One region of the Streptomyces desertarenae genome, then DNA from elsewhere that is predicted to be linked to it. Evidence: predicted binding sites of a transcription regulator. Region 1 holds the regulator's gene; the other holds the start of a gene.
The links. The regulator HspR, encoded in region 1, represses chaperone genes until heat shock. The targets are predictions, from matches to a motif close to TTGAGNNNNNNNNNCTCAA.
Positions count from the first base shown of each region.

Region 1 (9,987 bases):
TGCGGGGGCGGTGCCTGCTGCTGCAAGCTTACTAAGCGGTAACTTATCCGATCTGTACGAGACTACCCACTGACAGCGGCCGTCTGTAGCCACTCACACGGTGATCTGCGTCGCTGAGGCGACCCTTGCCGGGCGGGCCGTCCCCGGGCCTTCCCCGGGCGTCCGGAGCGGGGCCGCGGGGGCCCGGGGCGGACGCGGGGGAGGCGGGGGAGTCCATCCTATAGACCCTCGCATCTGCTTAATTGCTGAGAAATGCTGTAAAAAGGGATGAGTTCGGTTCTCGCGGCAGGGAGAGGAAGTCCCCCCATGCGCCCTCTGCGCGCAGGGCCCGCCCGCGCCGCCCCGGCCTCCTGGGAGCGGCTGTGGGGGCGGCTGTGGGGGTGGAGGTGGATCTGGCTGCTCCTGCCCTGGCTGCTCGTCGTGGCGGTGGCCGCCGTCCAGCTCGCCGACGGGCTCGGCGGGCACGTGGTCCGCGCCGGTCCGCTGCTCTCCCCGGTGCCCGCCCTCGCCGCCATCCGTGGGCGCTCCCGCGACGTGCTGGCCGTCACCGCCGCCGCCCTGGCCGTGGGCGCCCTGACCCTGCCCGGCCCGGGCCGGGGGAGCGACGACGGCAACGCCCCGACCGTCCTGGTCTCACTGGCCGTGGTGGGCCTCGCCGCGCTGGTGGCGAGCACGGCCCGGCAGCGGCGCGAGGGGCAGCTGGTGCGGATCAGGCAGGTGGCCGAGGCCGCCCAGCTGGCCCTGCTCTCCCCGGTGCCGCCGCGCGCGCACGGGCTGCGGCTGGCGGCCGGCTACAGCGCCGCCGAGACCGACACGCTGATCGGCGGTGACCTGTACGAGGTCGTGGCCGGCCGCGACCGCACCCGGCTGATCGTCGGCGACGTGCGGGGCAAGGGCCTGCCCGCCATCCGCACGGCCGCCGTGGTGCTGGGCGCCTTCCGGGAGGCGGCCCACTACGAGGAGGCGCTGACGACGGTGGCGGGCCGCTGCTCGCGCGCGGTGGCCCGGTGCGCGGAGGACATGGGGGGCGAGGAGGGGGAGGAGCTGTTCGTCACCGCCGTGCTGATGGAGATCGACGCCACCGGGATGCGCGTCGTGGACCTGGGGCATCCCCCGCCCCTGCTGCTCACCCCCGCCGGCTGCCTGCCGCTGGAGGTGGAGCCGCTGCCGCCGCTGGGCCTGGTGCACCGCTTCACCGAGGACCGGGCCGACGGCTGGGGCCAGACCTCCCACCCCCGGTGCGGCCCCGGCGACCGGCTGGTGCTCTACACCGACGGGATCGACGAGGCGCGCGACGAGGACGGCCGCTTCTTCCCGCTGGCCCCCACCCTCTCCGAGCTGGGCGGAGCGCCGGTGGACCGGTTGCCGCAGCTGCTGCTGGAGGCCGTGGACCGGCACACCGGGCGGGGGCTGCGCGACGACGCGGCCGTCCTCGTCGTCGAGTTCGAGCCCGTCCGGGGGAGCGGTGGGGCGGCCGCGGCCGCCCGGGACCGCGGGAGCCGCGGGAGGCTGCCGGACCGCACCGGTGAGGCCCAGCGGCCCGGCGGCCGGGGGGAGTTGACCGGGAGGCCGGGGGCGGGCGTCCGCCCATGAGCCGTTGTGCGGGAGGAGACTTGAGCCAGGGCGACTCACCTCTCTTGACGCTGGCCCTGCTCCTGCGGCACTCTTGAGCCGGATCTACTCAAGGCATGGCTGGAGGAACCCGAAATGGCACGTGCGGTCGGCATCGACCTGGGTACGACGAACTCCGTCGTCAGTGTTCTCGAAGGCGGTGAGCCCACCGTCATCACCAACGCCGAGGGCGCCAGGACCACGCCGTCCGTTGTGGCCTTCGCGAAGAACGGCGAGGTGCTGGTCGGCGAGGTGGCCAAGCGCCAGGCCGTCACCAACGTGGACAGGACGATCCGGTCGGTCAAGCGCCACATGGGCACCGACTGGAAGATCAACCTGGACGGCAAGGACTTCAACCCCCAGCAGATCAGCGCCTTCGTGCTGCAGAAGCTCAAGCGCGACGCCGAGGCCTACCTGGGCGAGAAGGTCACCGACGCCGTGATCACCGTCCCGGCGTACTTCAACGACCACGAGCGCCAGGCCACCAAGGAGGCCGGCGAGATCGCGGGCCTCAACGTCCTGCGCATCGTGAACGAGCCCACCGCCGCCGCCCTGGCCTACGGCCTGGAGAAGGAGGACCAGACCATCCTGGTCTTCGACCTCGGCGGCGGTACGTTCGACGTCTCGCTGCTGGAGATCGGCGACGGCGTCGTCGAGGTGAAGGCCACCAACGGCGACAACCACCTCGGCGGCGACGACTGGGACCAGCGGATCGTCGACTACCTGGTCAAGCAGTTCCAGAACGCCCACGGCGTGGACCTGTCCAAGGACAAGATGGCCCTCCAGCGCCTGCGCGAGGCGGCGGAGAAGGCGAAGATCGAGCTCTCCAGCTCGACCGAGACCACCATCAACCTGCCCTACATCACGGCGTCGGCCGAGGGCCCGCTGCACATGGACGAGAAGCTCACCCGGGCCCAGTTCCAGCAGCTGACCCAGGACCTGCTGGAGCGCTGCAAGATCCCGTTCAACAACGTGATCAAGGACGCCGGCATCCAGCTCTCCGAGATCGACCACGTGGTCCTCGTGGGCGGCTCCACCCGCATGCCCGCCGTCGCCGAGCTCGTCAAGGAGCTGACCGGCGGCAAGGAGGCCAACAAGGGCGTCAACCCGGACGAGGTCGTCGCCATCGGCGCCTCCCTCCAGGCCGGCGTGCTCAAGGGCGAGGTCAAGGACGTCCTGCTGCTGGACGTCACCCCGCTGTCCCTCGGCATCGAGACCAAGGGCGGCATCATGACCAAGCTGATCGAGCGCAACACCACGATCCCGACCAAGCGCTCGGAGATCTTCACCACCGCCGAGGACAACCAGCCGTCGGTGCAGATCCAGGTCTACCAGGGCGAGCGCGAGATCGCCGCGTACAACAAGAAGCTCGGCATGTTCGAGCTGACCGGCCTGCCCCCGGCGCCGCGCGGCGTCCCGCAGATCGAGGTCACCTTCGACATCGACGCCAACGGCATCATGCACGTCTCCGCCAAGGACCTCGGTACCGGCAAGGAGCAGCGCATGACCGTCACCGGCGGCTCGGCCCTCCCCAAGGACGACATCGAGCGCATGATGCGCGAGGCCGAGCAGTACGCGGAGGAGGACCACCGCCGCCGCGAGGCCGCCGAGACGCGCAACCAGGCCGAGCAGCTCGTCTACACCACCGAGAAGTTCCTCAAGGACAACGAGGAGAAGGTTCCCGGTGACGTGAAGAGCGAGGTCGAAGCCGCGGTGGCCGACCTGAAGGAGAAGCTCAAGGGAGAGGACACCGCCGCGATCCGCGAGGCGTCGGAGAAGGTCGCCTCCACCAGCCAGAAGCTGGGCCAGGCGCTGTACGCCGACGCCCAGGGCCAGCAGGCCGCGGGCGGTGCCGCCGGCGCCTCCGGCGCCAGGGCCGACGGCGACGACGACGTGGTGGACGCCGAGATCGTCGACGACGACAAGTCGAACAAGGGTGATGCAGCGTGACGGAGGAGACCCCGGGTTTCGAGCAGGAGCCCGACGTCCCCACCGACTCCGCGGAGCACGGCGGGCAGCAGCCCGAGCAGCAGTCCGGTGACGCCGCGCAGACCTCCGGTCCCGCCGACGAGGCGGGCCCGGAGGCCCCGGCCGGGGATGCCGAGCGGACCGCGCTGACCGCGCAGCTCGACCAGGCGCGCACCGCGCTCAACGAGCGCACCCAGGACCTCCAGCGGCTCCAGGCGGAGTTCTCCAACTACCGCCGCCGGGTCGAGAGGGACCGGGTGGCGGTCAAGGAGATCGCGGTGGCCAACGTGCTCACCGAGCTGCTTCCGGTGCTGGACGACATCGGCCGCGCGCGGGACCACGGCGAGCTGGTCGGCGGCTTCAAGTCGGTGGCCGAGTCGCTGGAGACGGTCGTGGCCAAGATGGGCCTGCAGCAGTTCGGCAAGGAGGGCGAGCCCTTCGACCCGACGGTGCACGAGGCCCTGATGCACTCGTACTCGCCCGACGTCACCGAGACGACGTGCGTGCAGATCCTCCAGCCCGGGTATCGCATCGGCGAGCGCACGATCCGCCCCGCGCGGGTCGGGGTCGCCGAGCCGCAGCCCGGCGCCCAGCCCGCCAAGGGCGACGGGGACCAGCAGGCGGAGACGGCAGCTGATGAGGAGAGCGGTGGCCCGGAGCAGGGCTGACGCGAGGGAAGACCGAGAGGAGGGACGCCGGGGATGAGTACGAAGGACTTCGTGGAGAAGGACTACTACAAGATCCTCGGCGTCCCCAAGGACGCCACCGAGGCGGAGATCAAGAAGGCGTACCGGAAGCTCGCCCGCGAGTACCACCCGGACGCCAACAAGGGCGACGCGCGGGCCGAGGAGCGCTTCAAGGAGATCTCCGAGGCCGCCGACGTCCTCGGTGACCCCAAGCGCCGCAAGGAGTACGACGAGGCGCGCGCCCTGTTCGGCGCCGGCGGCTTCCGCCCCGGCCCGGCGGGCGGCCCCGGCGGCTTCAACTTCGACCTGGGCGACCTCTTCGGGGGCGCCCAGGGCGGAGGCGGCGGCGCGGGCGGCTTCGGCGGCGGCCTCGGCGACGTCTTCGGCGGCCTGTTCGGCGGCCGGGGGCCCGGTGCGCGCACCCAGCCGCGCCGCGGCCAGGACATCGAGTCCGAGGTGACGCTCAGCTTCACCGAGGCGGCGGACGGGGCCACGGTCCCGCTGCGGATGTCCAGCTCGGCGGCGTGCAAGGCGTGTTCGGGCACCGGTGACAGGAACGGCACCCCGCGGGTCTGCCCGACCTGCGTGGGCACCGGCCAGGTCAGCCGCGGCGGCGGGGGCGGCTTCTCGCTCACCGACCCGTGCGTGGACTGCAAGGGCCGGGGCCTGATCGCCGAGAACCCGTGCGACGTCTGCAAGGGCAGCGGCCGGGCGACCAGCTCGCGCACGATGCAGGTCCGCATCCCGGCGGGCGTCTCGGACGGCCAGCGGATCCGGTTGCGCGGCAAGGGCGCGCCGGGCGAGCGCGGAGGACCGAACGGAGACCTGTACGTGGTGGTCCACGTCGAGCCCCACCCGGTCTTCGGCCGCAAGGGCGACAACCTGACGGTCACCGTGCCCGTCACCTTCCCGGAGGCGGCGCTCGGCGGCGAGATCAAGGTGCCCACCCTGGGCGGCCCGCCGGTCACCCTCAGGCTGCCGGCCGGCACTCCGAGCGGCCGGACGATGCGCGCCCGCGGCAAGGGCGCGGTGCGCAAGGACGGCACCCGGGGCGACCTGCTGGTCACCATAGAGGTGGCGGTCCCGAAGGGTCTGGACGACAAGGCACGGGATCTGCTGGAGTCCTACCGTGAGGCGACCGCGGGCGAGGACCCGCGGGCGGCGCTGTTCGAGGCCGCGAAGGGAGAATGACCGATATGGACGGCTACGGCCGCGGACGACAGGGCCCGGGACGGGGGCGCGCCAACCCCTACGAGCTGACGGACGACTCGCCGGTCTACGTCATCTCCGTGGCGGCACAGCTCTCGGGGCTCCACCCGCAGACGCTGCGGCAGTACGACCGGCTCGGTCTCGTCTCCCCCGACCGCACCGCCGGGCGCGGCCGGCGCTACTCGGCCCGGGACATCCAGATGCTGCGCCAGGTGCAGCGGCTGTCGCAGGACGAGGGCATCAACCTGGCGGGCATCAAGCGCATCATCGAGCTGGAGAACCAGGTCGCGGCCCTCCAGGCCAAGGTCGCCGAACTCCAGCAGGCGGTCGAGGGCGCGGCGGTGGCCATGCGCCAGCGCGAGGCGCAGGTGCACGCCTCCTACCGCCGCGACCTGGTGCCCTACCAGGACGTGCAGCAGTCCAGCGCGCTGGTGGTCTGGCGGCCGCAGCGCGGCGCCGACTGACCCGCAGGGGCCGGTCCGCGGACGTCTCCCGGGCCCGGGCGGTCCGCCGTCCGGGCCCCGGCGCGCTCCGGCGGTCCGCGCGCGGACACCCGTCCGGGGGCACACGTCCGGGCGTACGCCTCCGGCGCGTGGGCGCCCGGTATGTGCGGACCCGCCGGCCGCCACCCGGACGGAGCCGGTCCGCCACCTGATCGGCGGTGTGCGGATGGCCTGCCCGTGCCGTCGGCGCGCAGCGTGTGGGTATGGGCAACATACGTGCTGTCATAGCCGGACTCGTCACCATCGCGACCTCCGCCGCCCTGCTGGGCGCCGCCCCGCCGGACGCCCCCGCGGCCGGCCCGGCGCACGCCCCCGCGGCCGGGCAGCAGAGCGGCACCGCCCGGGCGGGAGTGCAGGCACCGTGGCCGGGCGGCACGGTGCGGACGGTCGGGAAACTCGTCGGCAGCTACCCGGACGGCCAGCTGCTCGCCTGCTCCGGAGCCGTCGTGGACGCCCCCAACGGGAGCGTCGTCGTCACCGCCGCGCACTGCGTCCACAACCCCGGGGAGCCCCGCTGGGAGCAGGCCTGGTTCGTCCCCGCCTACGACCGCAACGGCACCGCGAACGCCGCCCGGGACGGCTGGCGCGTGACGTCGGTGCACCTGGCTCCCGCCTGGAAGAGCGGCAGGCTGCCCCAGGCCCTGCCGCACGACTACGCCTTCCTGACCGTCGAGCGCCGGGACGGGCGGACGATCCAGGAGACCGTCGGCGCCAACCGCGTCGACTTCGAGCCCGTCGATCCCTCCCGGCGGACGCTGGCCCTGGGCTACCCGGCCGGGGAGCCGTACGACGGCGAGACGCTGGGCCACTGCGCGGGCGTCCCCACCCTGCTGACCGAGCGCGACACCCAGCAGCCGAACGTGGGCGGACTGCTGCTGGAGTCCTGCGACCTGACGCAGGGTTCCAGCGGCGGCCCGTGGCTCCAGGACTACGACGCGCAGGACCAGTCCGGCACGGTGGTGGCCGTGGTCTCCGTCGGCGACGACCGCGGCCGGGTGCTGGGCCGCCCCTTCCCCGCACAGGCGCGGGAGCTGCTGGCGGCGGCGGGCCGCTGACCGCCGACGGTCCCGCCGCGCCCCGCCCCCCGGACCGCCGCCCCGCCCGCTTGTGCGACCGGGCGGGGCGGTGCCGTGCCGCGGGTGCGCCGCCCGCTTCGGGCGGGCCGGTCAGACGCTGCCCAGCGCCCGGTCCACGGCGATCTCGATGACCACCCGCTCCGGATTGGGCGACGGGACGCGCCGGTAGCGCTCGGCGTACCGGGCCTCGGCGTCCGCCACGGCCTCCGGGTCGGTGCGCACGGTCGCGGCGCCCTCCAGGGTGGCCCAGCGCCGGCGGTCCACCTGGCAGACGGCGACCCGGGCGCCGCCGGGGCGGTCCGCGGCGGCCAGCACGTTGGCGACCTTGGTGCTGGAGCGGCGGGTGATGACCCGCGCCACCCCGGCCCGCGGGTCGTACGTCACCCCGACGGGCACGACGTGCGGCGTCCCGTCCGGGCGGAGCGTGGTGAGGGTGCACAGGTGCCGCTCGCGCCAGAAGGCGAGGTAGGCCTCCTCCGGGTGCCGCGGGTCACGCCGGCCGCGCCGCGCGGTGCCGCCGTCCCGCCCCACCGCTTCCGTGCCGCCGCCGGGTGCGCCGCCGTCCCGGGTACCGTCCTGGGGCTTCTCCCGCCCGGTCTGCCGTTCCATGCCCCGGAAACTACCCCCGGGACGCCTCCCGTTCCGTCCTTGAGTGGAATAGACTCAACTTACTGCATGCTGCTTTGTGCAGAATGGGCGACAGAGGAGGAGCGAGCACCCGTGGACGCCGAGCTGACGAACAGGAGCCGGGACGCGATCAGCGCGGCCAACAACCGCGCCCTCACCGGCGGGCACCCCGACATCACCCCGGCCCATCTGATCCTGGCCCTGCTGGAGGCCCAGGACAACGAGAACATCCGGGACCTGCTCGCGGCCGTCGAGGCCGACCAGGCGGCCCTGCGCTCCGGCGCCGAACAGCTGCTGGGGACGCTGCCCAGCGTGCAGGGCTCCACGGTCGCCAGGCCGCAGCCCGACCGCGACCTGATGGCCGTCCTCGCCGACGCCTCGCGGCGCGCCGGGGAGCTGGGCGACGCCTACGTCTCCACCGAGCACCTGCTCGTCGGGCTCGCCGCCAAGGGCGGCCGGGTGAGCGCCCTGCTGGAGCAGCAGGGCGCCACCGCCACCCGGCTGCTGGACGCCTTCGAGCGCAGCCGCGGCGGCCGGCGCGTCACCACCGCCGACCCCGAGGGCACGTACAAGGCGCTGGAGAAGTTCGGCACCGATCTGACGGCCGCCGCCCGCGAGGGCCGGCTCGACCCGGTCATCGGCCGCGACCAGGAGATCCGCCGCGTGGTGCAGGTCCTCTCGCGGCGCACCAAGAACAACCCGGTGCTCATCGGCGAGCCCGGCGTCGGCAAGACCGCCGTCGTGGAGGGCCTGGCGCAGCGCATGGTCAAGGGCGACGTCCCCGAGTCCCTGAAGAACAAGCGCCTGGTCTCCCTGGACCTGGGCGCGATGGTGGCCGGCGCCAAGTACCGCGGCGAGTTCGAGGAGCGCCTCAAGGCCGTCCTGTCGGAGATCAAGGAGAGCGACGGCCGGGTCGTCACCTTCATCGACGAGCTCCACACCGTCGTGGGCGCGGGCGCCGGCGGCGACTCGGCGATGGACGCGGGCAACATGCTCAAGCCGATGCTGGCCCGCGGCGAGCTGCGCATGGTCGGCGCCACCACGCTGGACGAGTACCGCGAGCGGATCGAGAAGGACCCGGCGCTGGAGCGCCGCTTCCAGCAGGTGCTGGTGGCCGAGCCCACCGTCGAGGACACCATCGCGATCCTGCGCGGGCTCAAGGGCCGCTACGAGGCCCACCACAAGGTGCAGATCGCCGACGGCGCGCTGGTGGCCGCCGCCGCCCTCTCCGACCGCTACATCACCTCCCGCTTCCTGCCGGACAAGGCCATCGACCTCGTCGACGAGGCCGCCTCCCGGCTGCGCATGGAGATCGACTCCTCGCCCGTGGAGATCGACGAGCTCCAGCGCGCCGTGGACCGCCTGAAGATGGAGGAGCTGGCGCTGGCCGGCGAGACGGACGCGGCCTCCCGCGAGCGCCTGGAGCGGCTGCGCCGCGAGCTGGCCGACCGCGAGGAGGAGCTGCGGGGCCTGACCGCCCGCTGGGAGAAGGAGAAGCAGGGCCTCAACCGCGTCGGCGAGCTGAAGGAGAAGCTGGACGAGCTGCGCGGCCGGGCCGAGCGCGCCCAGCGCGACGGTGACTTCGAGACCGCCTCCAAGCTGCTGTACGGGGAGATCCCGGCCCTGGAGCGCGAGCTGGAGGAGGCCTCGGCCGCCGAGGAGGAGGCCGGCCGCGACGACCGGGACACCATGGTCAAGGAGGAGGTCGGTTCGGACGACATCGCCGACGTCGTCGCCTCCTGGACGGGCATCCCGGCCGGACGGCTGCTGGAGGGCGAGTCGAGGAAGCTGCTGCGCATGGAGGAGGAGCTGGGCCGGCGGCTGATCGGCCAGGACGAGGCCGTGCGCGCCGTCTCCGACGCCGTGCGCCGCTCCCGCGCCGGCATCGCCGACCCCGACCGGCCCACGGGATCGTTCATGTTCCTGGGCCCGACGGGCGTGGGCAAGACGGAGCTGGCCAAGGCGCTCGCCGACTTCCTCTTCGACGACGAGCGCGCCATGGTCCGCATCGACATGAGCGAGTACGGCGAGAAGCACTCCGTCGCCCGGCTGGTCGGCGCGCCCCCCGGCTACGTCGGCTACGAGGAGGGCGGCCAGCTCACGGAGGCGGTGCGGCGGCGCCCGTACAGCGTGGTGCTGCTGGACGAGGTGGAGAAGGCCCACCACGAGGTCTTCGACATCCTGCTCCAGGTGCTCGACGACGGGCGGCTGACCGACGGGCAGGGCCGGACGGTGGACTTCCGCAACACCATCCTCATCCTGACCTCCAACCTCGGCAGCCAGTTCCTGATGGACCCGCTGGCCAAG
Region 1 covers NZ_JBHUFU010000018.1:37,879-47,865, forward strand. The annotation lists gene ACFSJS_RS23940 (PP2C family protein-serine/threonine phosphatase) at 307-1,593, shown strand; gene dnaK (molecular chaperone DnaK) at 1,708-3,561, shown strand; gene grpE (nucleotide exchange factor GrpE) at 3,558-4,247, shown strand; gene dnaJ (molecular chaperone DnaJ) at 4,281-5,456, shown strand; gene ACFSJS_RS23960 (heat shock protein transcriptional repressor HspR) at 5,462-5,938, shown strand; gene ACFSJS_RS23965 (trypsin-like serine peptidase) at 6,181-7,032, shown strand; gene ACFSJS_RS23970 (pyridoxamine 5'-phosphate oxidase family protein) at 7,144-7,584, opposite strand; gene clpB (ATP-dependent chaperone ClpB) at 7,774-9,987, shown strand, end outside.

Region 2 (9,987 bases), on a different contig from region 1:
ACTCCCGCCAGGTAGGGCCACACCTCGAAGCGGCGGACGCGCAGCGGCACCACGCCGTTGTCGAGCCGGGACAGGTCCAGCAGGTGCTCCACGAGGCGGCCCAGCCGCTCGGTCTGCTCCAGGGCGGTCTCCATGGTCACCGGATCGGCCCGGGAGACCCCGTCGACGACGTTCTCCAGCACCGCGCGCAGCGCCGCGATCGGAGTGCGCAGCTCGTGGGAGACGTTGGCGACCAGCTCCTTGCGGTGCCGGTCGGCGGCCTCCAGGTCGGCGGCCATGCGGTTGAAGGTCGCCGCCAGCTCGCCCAGCTCGTCCCTGCGGTCGACGTGGACCCGGCGGGTGTAGTCGCCGCGCGCCATCGAACGCGCCGCGTCCGTCATCTCGTCCAGCGGCGCGGCCAGGCCGTGCGCCACGAACTGCGTGACCAGCAGCGAGGCGATCACCGCCAGCAGCGCGATGACCCGCAGTTCGATCGCCGAGTGGAACGCCACCAGGGTCAGCAGCGTGGTGATGGCCACGGTGGCGATGACCAGCGCGCCCAGCGCGGCCTTGACCGAGCGGTTCGGGTCCAGGGGGCGCAGGCCCTCCCAGGCCCGGCCGCACAGGGCCCGCCCGCGGTGCGCCGCGGCCCTCAGGCCCATTCGGAGGCGGGTGCCGGCGCCTCGAGGGCGTAGCCCACACCGTGGACGGTGCGTATCCGCTCGGCGCCGATCTTCCGGCGCAGGGCCTTGATGTGGCTGTCGACCGTCCGCGTCCCCGAGGCGTCCGCCCAGTCCCACACCTCGGCCAGCAGCTGCTCGCGCGAGAGGACCGCGCGGGGCGAGTTGGCCAGGCAGACCAGCAGGTCGAACTCGGTCGGGGTGAGGTGGACGTCCTTGCCGGAGACCCGGACCCGGCGCTGCGCGTGGTCGATCTCCAGCTCGCCCAGCCGCAGCGTGCCCGAGCGCGGCGCGGTGGCGGCGAGGGTGGCCCGCTCCACGCGGCGCAGCAGGACGTGGGCGCGGGCGACCAGTTCGCGCATGGAGAACGGCTTGGTCATGTAGTCGTCGGCGCCGACGCCGAGGCCGACCAGCATGTCCGTCTCGTCGTCGCGGGCGGTGAGCATCAGCACCGGCACCGGCCGCTGGGCCTGCACCCGGCGGCACACCTCCAGGCCGTCGAAGCCCGGCAGCATCACGTCCAGCACCAGCAGGTCGGGCTGCCACGCCTCGAAGACCTCCACCGCCGCCGGGCCGTCCCCGGCGGTACGGACCTGGAATCCCTCGGCGCGCAGTCTCGCGGCGATCGCCTCGGTGATCGTCGGGTCGTCCTCGACGACCAGCACCCGGCGCTGGGCGCCCGGGGTGGCCGCGGCGGTGCCGCCGTGGGACTGCGTCGTGCTCCTGTGGTGGTCCATATGCGTCTCTGCCCTGCCGCTCGGTTGCCTTGCAGCAGCGTAAAGGCCCTCTCCGCGGGGCGCTACGCCGGTCGGGCGGCGAGGTGGACCACGTCCGGGACGCCTCGGGCGACAGCTGCCTCTTCGGTCCGCACCCGCACGGAACCGGCATCGCGGAGGGAATCCCCGGAGGCCGGGGCGAAGCGGCGGGCACGGCGGCGCCGGGAGCGGCGGACGGTGCACGCGGATCATCCTGCCGCCGCCTCGCGGGGCGGCGGCAGCGCGCCGGAAGCCCGGAGGGCTGATCGCTCAGAGCGAACACGGACGAGGAACACCGCGTTGCGCCGGAGCATTGACAGGACATTGAGTCTTCTCAGCTCAACTTGCCTGCCGAGGGAGAGATCATGGCTCTGTCGCCCACAACGCTCACCCTGCCCGTGGTGCCGCTCGACGACGAGGTCGTGCTGCCCGGGATGGTGGTGCCCCTGGACCTGTCCGACACCGAGGTGCGGGCCGCCGTGGAGGCCGCCCAGTCCGCCGCCGGGAGGGAGGGCGGGGCCGGCGGGGACGCCGGGGCCGGGGACCGGAAGGCGGAGAAGTCCGCCAAGCCCCGGGTGCTGCTCGTGCCGAGAGTGGACGGCACCTACGCGGCCATCGGCGTACTGGGCCGCGTGGAGCAGGTCGGGCGGCTGGCCGACGGCGACCCCGGCGCCCTGATCCGCGGGGTGAGCCGGGTGCGGATCGGCGCCGGCACCACCGGCCCCGGCGCCGCCCTGTGGGTGGAGGGCGCCGAGGTGGAGGAGTCCGCCCCCAGCCCCCTGCCCGGTGCGGTCGCCGAACTGGTCAGGGAGTACAAGGCCCTGGCCACCAGCTGGCTGCGCAAGCGCGGCGCCTGGCAGGTGGTCGACCGCGTCCAGCAGATCGACGACCCCGGGCAGCTCGCCGACAACTCCGGCTACAGCCCGTTCCTGAGCACCGGGCAGCGCGTGAGGCTGCTGGAGACCACCGACCCGGTCGAGCGGCTGCGGCTGGCCACCACCTGGCTGCGCGAGCACCTGGCCGAGCAGGACGTCGCCGAGGCCATCGCCAAGGACGTCCAGGAGGGCGTGGACCGCCAGCAGCGCGAGTTCCTGCTCCGCCGCCAGCTGGAGGCCGTCCGCAAGGAGCTGGCCGAGCTGAGCGGCGACACGGACGGCGGGGGCGACGACTACCGGGCCCGCATCGAGGCCGCCGACCTGCCCGCGGCGGTCCGCGAGGCCGCCCTGAAGGAGGCCGACCGGCTGGAGCGGGCCTCCGAGCAGAGCCCCGAGAGCGGGTGGATCCGCACCTGGCTGGACACCGTCCTGGAGATGCCGTGGAACGAGCGGACCGAGGACGCCTACGACATCGCCGGCGCCCGCGCCGTCCTGGACGCCGACCACGCCGGCCTGGAGGACGTCAAGGAGCGCATCACCGAGTACCTGGCCGTGCGCAAGCGCCGCGCCGAGCGGGGCCTGGGCGTGGTCGGGGGGCGGCGGGGCGGCGCCGTGCTGGCCCTGGTGGGCCCGCCGGGCGTCGGCAAGACCTCGCTGGGCGAGTCCGTGGCCCGCGCCATGGGCCGGAAGTTCGTCCGCGTCGCGCTCGGCGGGGTGCGCGACGAGGCCGAGATCCGCGGCCACCGCCGCACCTACGTCGGCGCCATGCCGGGCCGGATCGTGCGGGCCGTCAAGGAGGCCGGCTCGATGAACCCGGTCGTGCTGCTCGACGAGATCGACAAGGTGGGCAGCGACTTCCGCGGCGACCCGGCCGCGGCCCTCCTGGAGGTGCTGGACCCCGCCCAGAACCACACCTTCCGCGACCACTACCTGGAGGTCGAACTCGACCTGTCCGACGTGGTGTTCCTGGCCACGGCCAACGTCCTGGAGTCCATCCCGCAGCCGCTGCTGGACCGCATGGAACTGGTGCGGCTGGACGGCTACACCGAGGACGAGAAGGTCGTCATCGCCCGCGACCACCTGGTGCCCCGGCAGCTGGAGCGCGCCGGGCTGGACGCCGGCGAGGTGGTGGTCGGGGAGGACGCGCTGCGGAAGCTGGCCGGCGAGTACACCCGCGAGGCGGGCGTGCGCGACCTGGAGCGGTCCGTGGCGCGGCTGCTGCGCAAGATCGCCGCCCAGCACGAGCTGGGCGAGCGCGACCTGCCGCTGACGGTGGGCGCGGACGGCCTGCGCGAGCTGATCGGCCGCCCGCACCACACCCCCGAGTCCGCCCAGGACCCGGCCGAGCGGCGCACGGCGGTGCCGGGTGTGGCCACCGGGCTGGCGGTCACCGGGGCCGGCGGCGACGTGCTGTACGTCGAGGCGTCGCTGGCCGATCCGGAGACGGGCGGCTCGGGGCTGACGCTGACCGGGCAGCTCGGCGACGTGATGAAGGAGTCCGCGCACATCGCGCTCTCCTACCTGCGCTCGCGCGGCACCGAACTGGAGCTGCCCGTCGGCGACCTGAAGGAGCGCGGCGTCCACCTGCACGTCCCGGCGGGCGCGGTGCCCAAGGACGGGCCGAGCGCGGGCATCACCATGACCACCGCGCTGGCCTCGCTGCTGTCGGGCCGTCGGGTCCGCCCGGACGTGGCGATGACGGGCGAGGTCTCGCTGACCGGCCGCGTGCTGCCGATCGGCGGGGTGAAGCAGAAGCTGCTGGCCGCGCACCGGGCCGGGATCACCACGGTGGTCATCCCCAAGCGGAACGAGCCGGACCTGGACGACGTGCCCGAGGAGGTGCTGCGGACGCTGGACGTGCACCCGGTCTCGGACGTCCGCCAGGTGCTGGAGCTGGCCCTGGCGCCGGCCGGGGCGGAGCTGCCGGTCGCGGCCTGAGGCCGCCCGCCGAGCCGTCCCGCCCCGCGCACCGGCCGGCCCCGCGCCGGCAGCCCTTCCCGGGCCGCCGGCGCGGGGCCGCCGCACGCCGTGTGCCGCCGCCCGTCCGACGGGCGGACGGACGGCGGCGTACGGTGGAGGAAGAGGACATACTGATGCCCGCCGCGGCCGCCGCAGACGAGGCGGCCGCGCGAGCCGACGTCCGGTCACCGACCCCGGAAAGGGCCCTGACGTGCACGAGAGCGGGACCGCGGGCGGATGCGGCGCCCCCGGGCCGGAGTTCCTCGCCCTGGAGCGCGAACTGGCCGTCCTCCTGCGGCGGGCCAGGGCCTCCTCCGCCGAACTGGCCCGCGAGGTCCACCCGGACCTGGAGGCGTCGGCCTACGGGCTGCTGGTGCGGCTGGCGGACGCCGGACGGCAGCGCGCCACCGACCTCGCCGCGTACTTCGGCGTCGGACGGGCCACGATGAGCCGTCAGCTGCGCGCCCTGGAGGACCTGGGGCTGATCGTCCGCACCCCGGACCCGGACGACGGCCGCGCCTGGCTGGTGGGGCTGACGGCCGAGGGGCACGAGCGGTTCGCCCGGGTGCGGGCCGCGCGGCGGGACCGGTACGTCCGCCGGCTGGCCTCCTGGGACCGCCGCGAGATCGCCGAGCTGGCCCGGCTGCTGCACCGGCTGAACTCCCCCGGCGCCACCGGGGGACCGGCCCGGCCGGCCCGCGGGCACCGCGCGGCGCCCGCTCCCGGCGCGGGCCGTGCCGGGAGCGCGGAGCAGGACTGATCCCGCGCCGGCCGGCTCAGAACTCCACCAGCACGGCCGTCGCGTCGTCGTGCACCTTGCCGCGCGGGTGGGCCGCCCGGGAGCCGTCCGCGGCCTCGGCGGCGCGGACCCGCGCCACCAGCGACCGCGGCCCCTCCGCGCGCAGCACCGCCATCACCGCGGCCCAGTCGCCCAGCCGGAAGGTCTCCGCCCAGCGGGTCGCCCCGTCGCTCAGCGCGGCCAGCGCGCGCACCCGCTCGCGGGGCAGACGGCCCGTCACCGCGCGCCGGGCCACCGCGGGGTCGGCCGCCGCGGTGAAGAAGCCTCCCTCGGCGTTGCGCAGGCCCTCCAGGTAGGCCGCCCGCTCGCCCGGGGGGAGCTCCCGCGCGGCGGGACGCAGCCGGTCCAGCCGGGTGTCCAGCACGGGCAGCACCGCGCCGTCGACGTCCTCGACCAGCAGGGCGGAGTCGGAGAGCACCAGGTGCTCGACGGCCGTCTCGTCCCAGCGCGCCACCACCACCGTCGCCTGGGGAGTGCGTCTGTGAGAAAGGTCACAGCGGGGGCCGTGGGCGGAGGCGGCCCGCTCGATGGCGGAGGCCAGGCACTGTGTCAGCGTCATATCCCGCCGCGAACCGGACAGTTCGAGCAGCGCTCCGCCCAACCGCGCCACGTACCAGGGGACGTCGTGCTCGCAGCCGGTGTCGTCCGGCGGCGGAGTCACCCCGTCCAGGACGACCAGCGCCCCGCCGCGCCCTGCCGCAGGTAGGGCTACCGATGCGTAGTCCTCGTTGGGCGTCCCCGGGCTCCCCGGCTCGCTCACCGCCTCGATCCGCATGCGCACCAGTCTGCCGGAGCGGCGCGGGGCGGAACGGGGGGCGGGAGGCGGAGGGGCCGCGCGGACCGCGGGGCGGGCCCGGTCCGGGGAGCAGCCCGCGGCCTGCGGCCGGAGTTCTACCGGAATCTGACGATCCGCGGCATGGCGGGCGCGAATCTTTCCAAAACCGTGCGGTGATTTCCAACCCCTGCCCGGTGGTGTTCGAAGACCATTCCCCGTTGGAGTTGTTCCGTAACTCCTCAGTGATGTTCACTCCTCCGAGCGGCCCGGTACGGGGGAACCGTTCCCGCCCCTCGGTACGTCGGAGAGCCGGTCGCCGCGGACGGGCGCGGACGGCGGGACATCGGGCCCCTGCCGCACATGTTGGACTGTCACGTTCCGGTCGTCGCCGGAACGACGGAACGAGATTGCGAGCACGGGTGGGGAAGAAGCGACACCAGGACAGTCGGCCGGACCACCAGGGCACCGCGGCTCCGCCCGCCGGGCGGCGGGCGAGAGTACGCAACAGACTGCTCGCCTCGGTCGCCCTGTGCACCGTCGCCGTCCTCGCCGCCGGCGCCCCGTCGGTCGCCACCGCCTCGCGCGACCTGTCCGAGGCCCAGCGCCTGGTCGACCGCGCCGAACTGGGACAGCGGGCCGTCTCCCTCTCCCACGCCCTGGCCGACGAGCGCGACGCCGTCGTCCGCCACCTCGCCTCCGGCCGCGGCGGCGAGGGCGTGCCCGAGCGCGAGCGCACCCGGGTGGACCGCGGGCTGCAGGAACTGGGCGAGGACGCGCCCACCGACATCCGGCGGCTGCTCGACGCCTTCCCCGACACCCGCCAGCGGGCCGTCGCCGGAGAGGGCGGCGCGGTCGAGGCCTACGAGGCGTACACCCAGATCATCCAGTCCCTGGGCGGCATCACCGCCGCCACCTCGCGCGCCCTGCCCGGCCGCGCGGAGAACTCCACGGCCGACTCCCTCCCCGACCTCGGCCGCGCCGCCGAGCAGGCCTCCGCGGCCCGCGGGCTGCTGCTGGCCGCGCTCACCGCCGGCGGCGGGCAGCCCCGGCTGACCGCGGCGGCCCAGCAGGCGCACCTGCGCGAGCAGGCCGCCCTCGCCGACTTCGAGCAGACGGCGCCCGCCTCCACCCGCGACGCCTACACCCGCACCGTCACCGGCGCCGACGTCACGCTGGCCGAGCGCTACCTGGCCCGGCTCACCGACCAGCCGCGCCTGGCCCCCCAGGACCTCACCCTGGACCGCGACCGCGTCGAGTCCTCGCTGACCGCCCGGGTGGACCGGATGCGCAGCATGGAGTCCTCGCTGGCCGCCGCCGAGGTCAAACGGCTGGAGGAGCTGCGCGACGACGACCTCACTGCCCTGGAGCTGAGCATCGCCCTGCTCGGGGTGTGCGCGCTGATCGCGCTCGGCATCAGCGTCCAGACGGCCCGCTCGATGGCCCGCCCGCTGGCCGTGCTGCGGCGCGGCGGCGAGCGGGTGGCCGCCGACCCGGTGGGGGAGGAGCCGGTCGTCTACACCGGCCGCAACGACGAGTTCGCCGATGTCGTGCGCGCCGTCAACCGGCTGCGGGAGACCGCCGCCGCCCTCCACGAGCGCGCCGTCCGCGCCGAGGCGGCGGGCGGCGAGGTGGCGGCCGAGCGCGAGCGGATCGCCGCCGAGCGCGAGAGGCTGCTGCGCGAGTACGAGACGGCGCGGGAGGCCGCCGAGAAGACGGTGCGGGCCGCGGAGGAGGCCGCGCGCAAGGCCGCCGAGGAGGCGGAGCGCAAGGCGGCCGAGGCCGCGGAGGCGTCCCGCCGGGCCGCCGCGCGGGCCGCCGGGCGGAACGCCGCGGAGGAGGACCACCGGGGCGCGTCCGTCGGCACCTTCGTCCACCTCGCGCTGCGCACCCTGGGCCTGGTGGAGCGCCAGCTCACCCTCATCGAGTCCATGGAGCACGAGGAGAAGGAGCCGGACCGGCTCGCCACCCTCTACAAGCTCGACCACCTCGCCACCCGGATGCGCCGCCACAGCGAGAACCTGCTGCTGCTGGCCGGCGCCGAGCACGCCACCGGCCACCGCGAGCCGGTGCCGCTGCTGGACGTGCTGCGCGCCGCGGTCAGCGAGATCGAGCGCTACGAGCGGGTGGAGGTCGCGGGGCTGCCCCCGCACGCCCAGGTGGTCGGCTCCGCCGCCGACGACATCAGCCACCTGATCGCCGAACTGGTGGACAACGCCACCGCGTTCTCCCCGCCGGACGCCGAGGTGCGGCTGTCGGGCTGGATGCTGGAGAACGGCGAGATCATGCTCTCCGTCCAGGACGAGGGCATCGGCGTGGACCCCGAGCGGCTGGCCGAGCTCAACACCAAGCTCGCCGAGGGCGCCGACGCCGCGCCGCAGGAGGACGACGCGCTGGGCATGGGCCTGTACGTGGTGGCGCGGCTGGCCGCGCGGCACGGGGCCCGGGTGCAGCTGCGCGAGCAGAAGCAGGGCGGCATCACCGCGATCGTCGTACTGCCGCGCGCCCTGCTGCCGGACCGTCCGATGCCGGGCTCCCCGGCGGGTCCCAAGGCCGTCCAGGCGGGCGCCGTCCCCAGCCTGCCGGGCTCCGTCGCCGAGGCCAACGGCAACGCGCTGCCGGCCCGCCCCGACCGGGCGCGGCCGCGCCCGGAGGCGGAGGACGCGGCGCAGGACGCAGCGGAGGACGAGGAGGCCGGCCGGCCGGAGGAGTCCGGCGCCGGGAGCGCGCCGGAGCACGGGCGCGAGGACACCGCGGTGATCCCCCGTGTCACCGGCACCGGTCCCGCGCCCGGCACCGGTCCCGCGCCCGGCGACGTGGACGTCGCCGCGGCCGACGAGGCCGCCGCCGACCCCGCGCGCGGGACCGCGGCCGGGATCGGGGGCGCGCACCCGGACGAGCACGGCCGCACCGCGGACGAGACCGCCCTCCGGCCCGCGCCGCAGGCGGAGGCGGCCGGTCCGCAGGCCGCCCCGGAGGCGGACACCGCCCCCGCCGCCCCCCGGGCCGTCACCGCCAAGGGGCTGCCCAAGCGGACGCCCCGGAACGTGGCGACCGCGGTCGGCGCCCCGCGCCCGAACCGGGGCCGGGGCGGGCTGCAGGCCGAGGAGCTGCGCAGACGGCTCGGCGGCTTCCAGCAGGGCGCCAGAGACGGGCAGCGGGACGCGCAGGCCCAGATCGCCGCGGAGAAAAGCGGCGGCCAGAGACGCGACACCGGCCCGGACGAGGGCCGCACGGGGACCACGGACACGGCTGGAACTGTCGAGGAGGCACGGAAGTGAACGCGCCCACCACCGCACACACGCCGAGCAGGCAGGCGCGCAACCTGCGCTGGCTGCTGTCCAACCTGGTCGACGAGGTCCCCGGCGTACGGTCCGTCGCCGTGGTCTCCTCCGACGGGCTGCTGCTGCTCTCCTCGGACCCGGGCGCCCGCGCCGCCGCGTCCGGGGACGCGGCGGCGGACGGCGGTGCCGCCGCAGCCGCGGACGCCGACGGGGCGCTGGAGCGCCGCGAGCGCGGCGGCGGACGGGACGAGCGCGGCCCCCGCGGCTCCAGCGCCGACCTGGCCACCATCGTCTCCGGCCTCGGCTCCCTCACCCAGGGCGCCTCGAAGCTGATGGACGGCGGAGCCGTCAAGCAGACCATGGTCGCCATGGACGAGGGCAGCCTGTTCGTGATGTCGATCAGCGACGGCTCGCTGCTCGGCGTCCACGCCGCCCCCGACTGCGACATGAGCGTCGTGGCGTACCACATGGCCCTCTTCGTGGGGCGGGCCGGACACGTCCTCACCCCCGAACTCCGCACCGAACTGCGCACGTCGATGGAGCTGGACCAGTGACCTTCCACAGCCCGCTGCCCGTACGCAAACCCTCGCGGGTGCGCCCGTACTCCCTGACCGGCGGACGCACCCGGTTCGGGCATGTCCTGCTGGTGGAGACGCTGGTCGCCGCCATCGAGGCGCCCGAGGCCCGCCGCGAGCTGACCTCGGGGGGCCTGCGCGACCGCGTGATGCCCGAGATGCTGGCCATCGTCGAACTGTGCCGCCGGATGCGCTCGGTCGCCGAGATCGCCGCCCGGCTGCGGATGCCCCTGGGCGTGGTGCGGGTGCTGCTCAGCGACCTCGCCGACCAGGGGCGCATCCGGGTCTACGGCACCGGCTACGACAGCG
Region 2 covers NZ_JBHUFU010000005.1:150,273-160,259, forward strand. The annotation lists gene ACFSJS_RS10550 (sensor histidine kinase) at 1-641, opposite strand, end outside; gene ACFSJS_RS10555 (response regulator transcription factor) at 632-1,396, opposite strand; partial or broken gene ACFSJS_RS10560 (spermidine synthase) at 1,459-1,557, opposite strand; gene lon (endopeptidase La) at 1,780-4,227, shown strand; gene ACFSJS_RS10570 (MarR family winged helix-turn-helix transcriptional regulator) at 4,460-5,008, shown strand; gene ACFSJS_RS10575 (hypothetical protein) at 5,025-5,822, opposite strand; gene ACFSJS_RS10580 (sensor histidine kinase) at 6,242-9,100, shown strand; gene ACFSJS_RS10585 (roadblock/LC7 domain-containing protein) at 9,097-9,657, shown strand; gene ACFSJS_RS10590 (DUF742 domain-containing protein) at 9,654-9,987, shown strand, end outside.
Region 2: a site for HspR is predicted at 1,739-1,757, ahead of lon (endopeptidase La). Genes of this name have one in related genera too.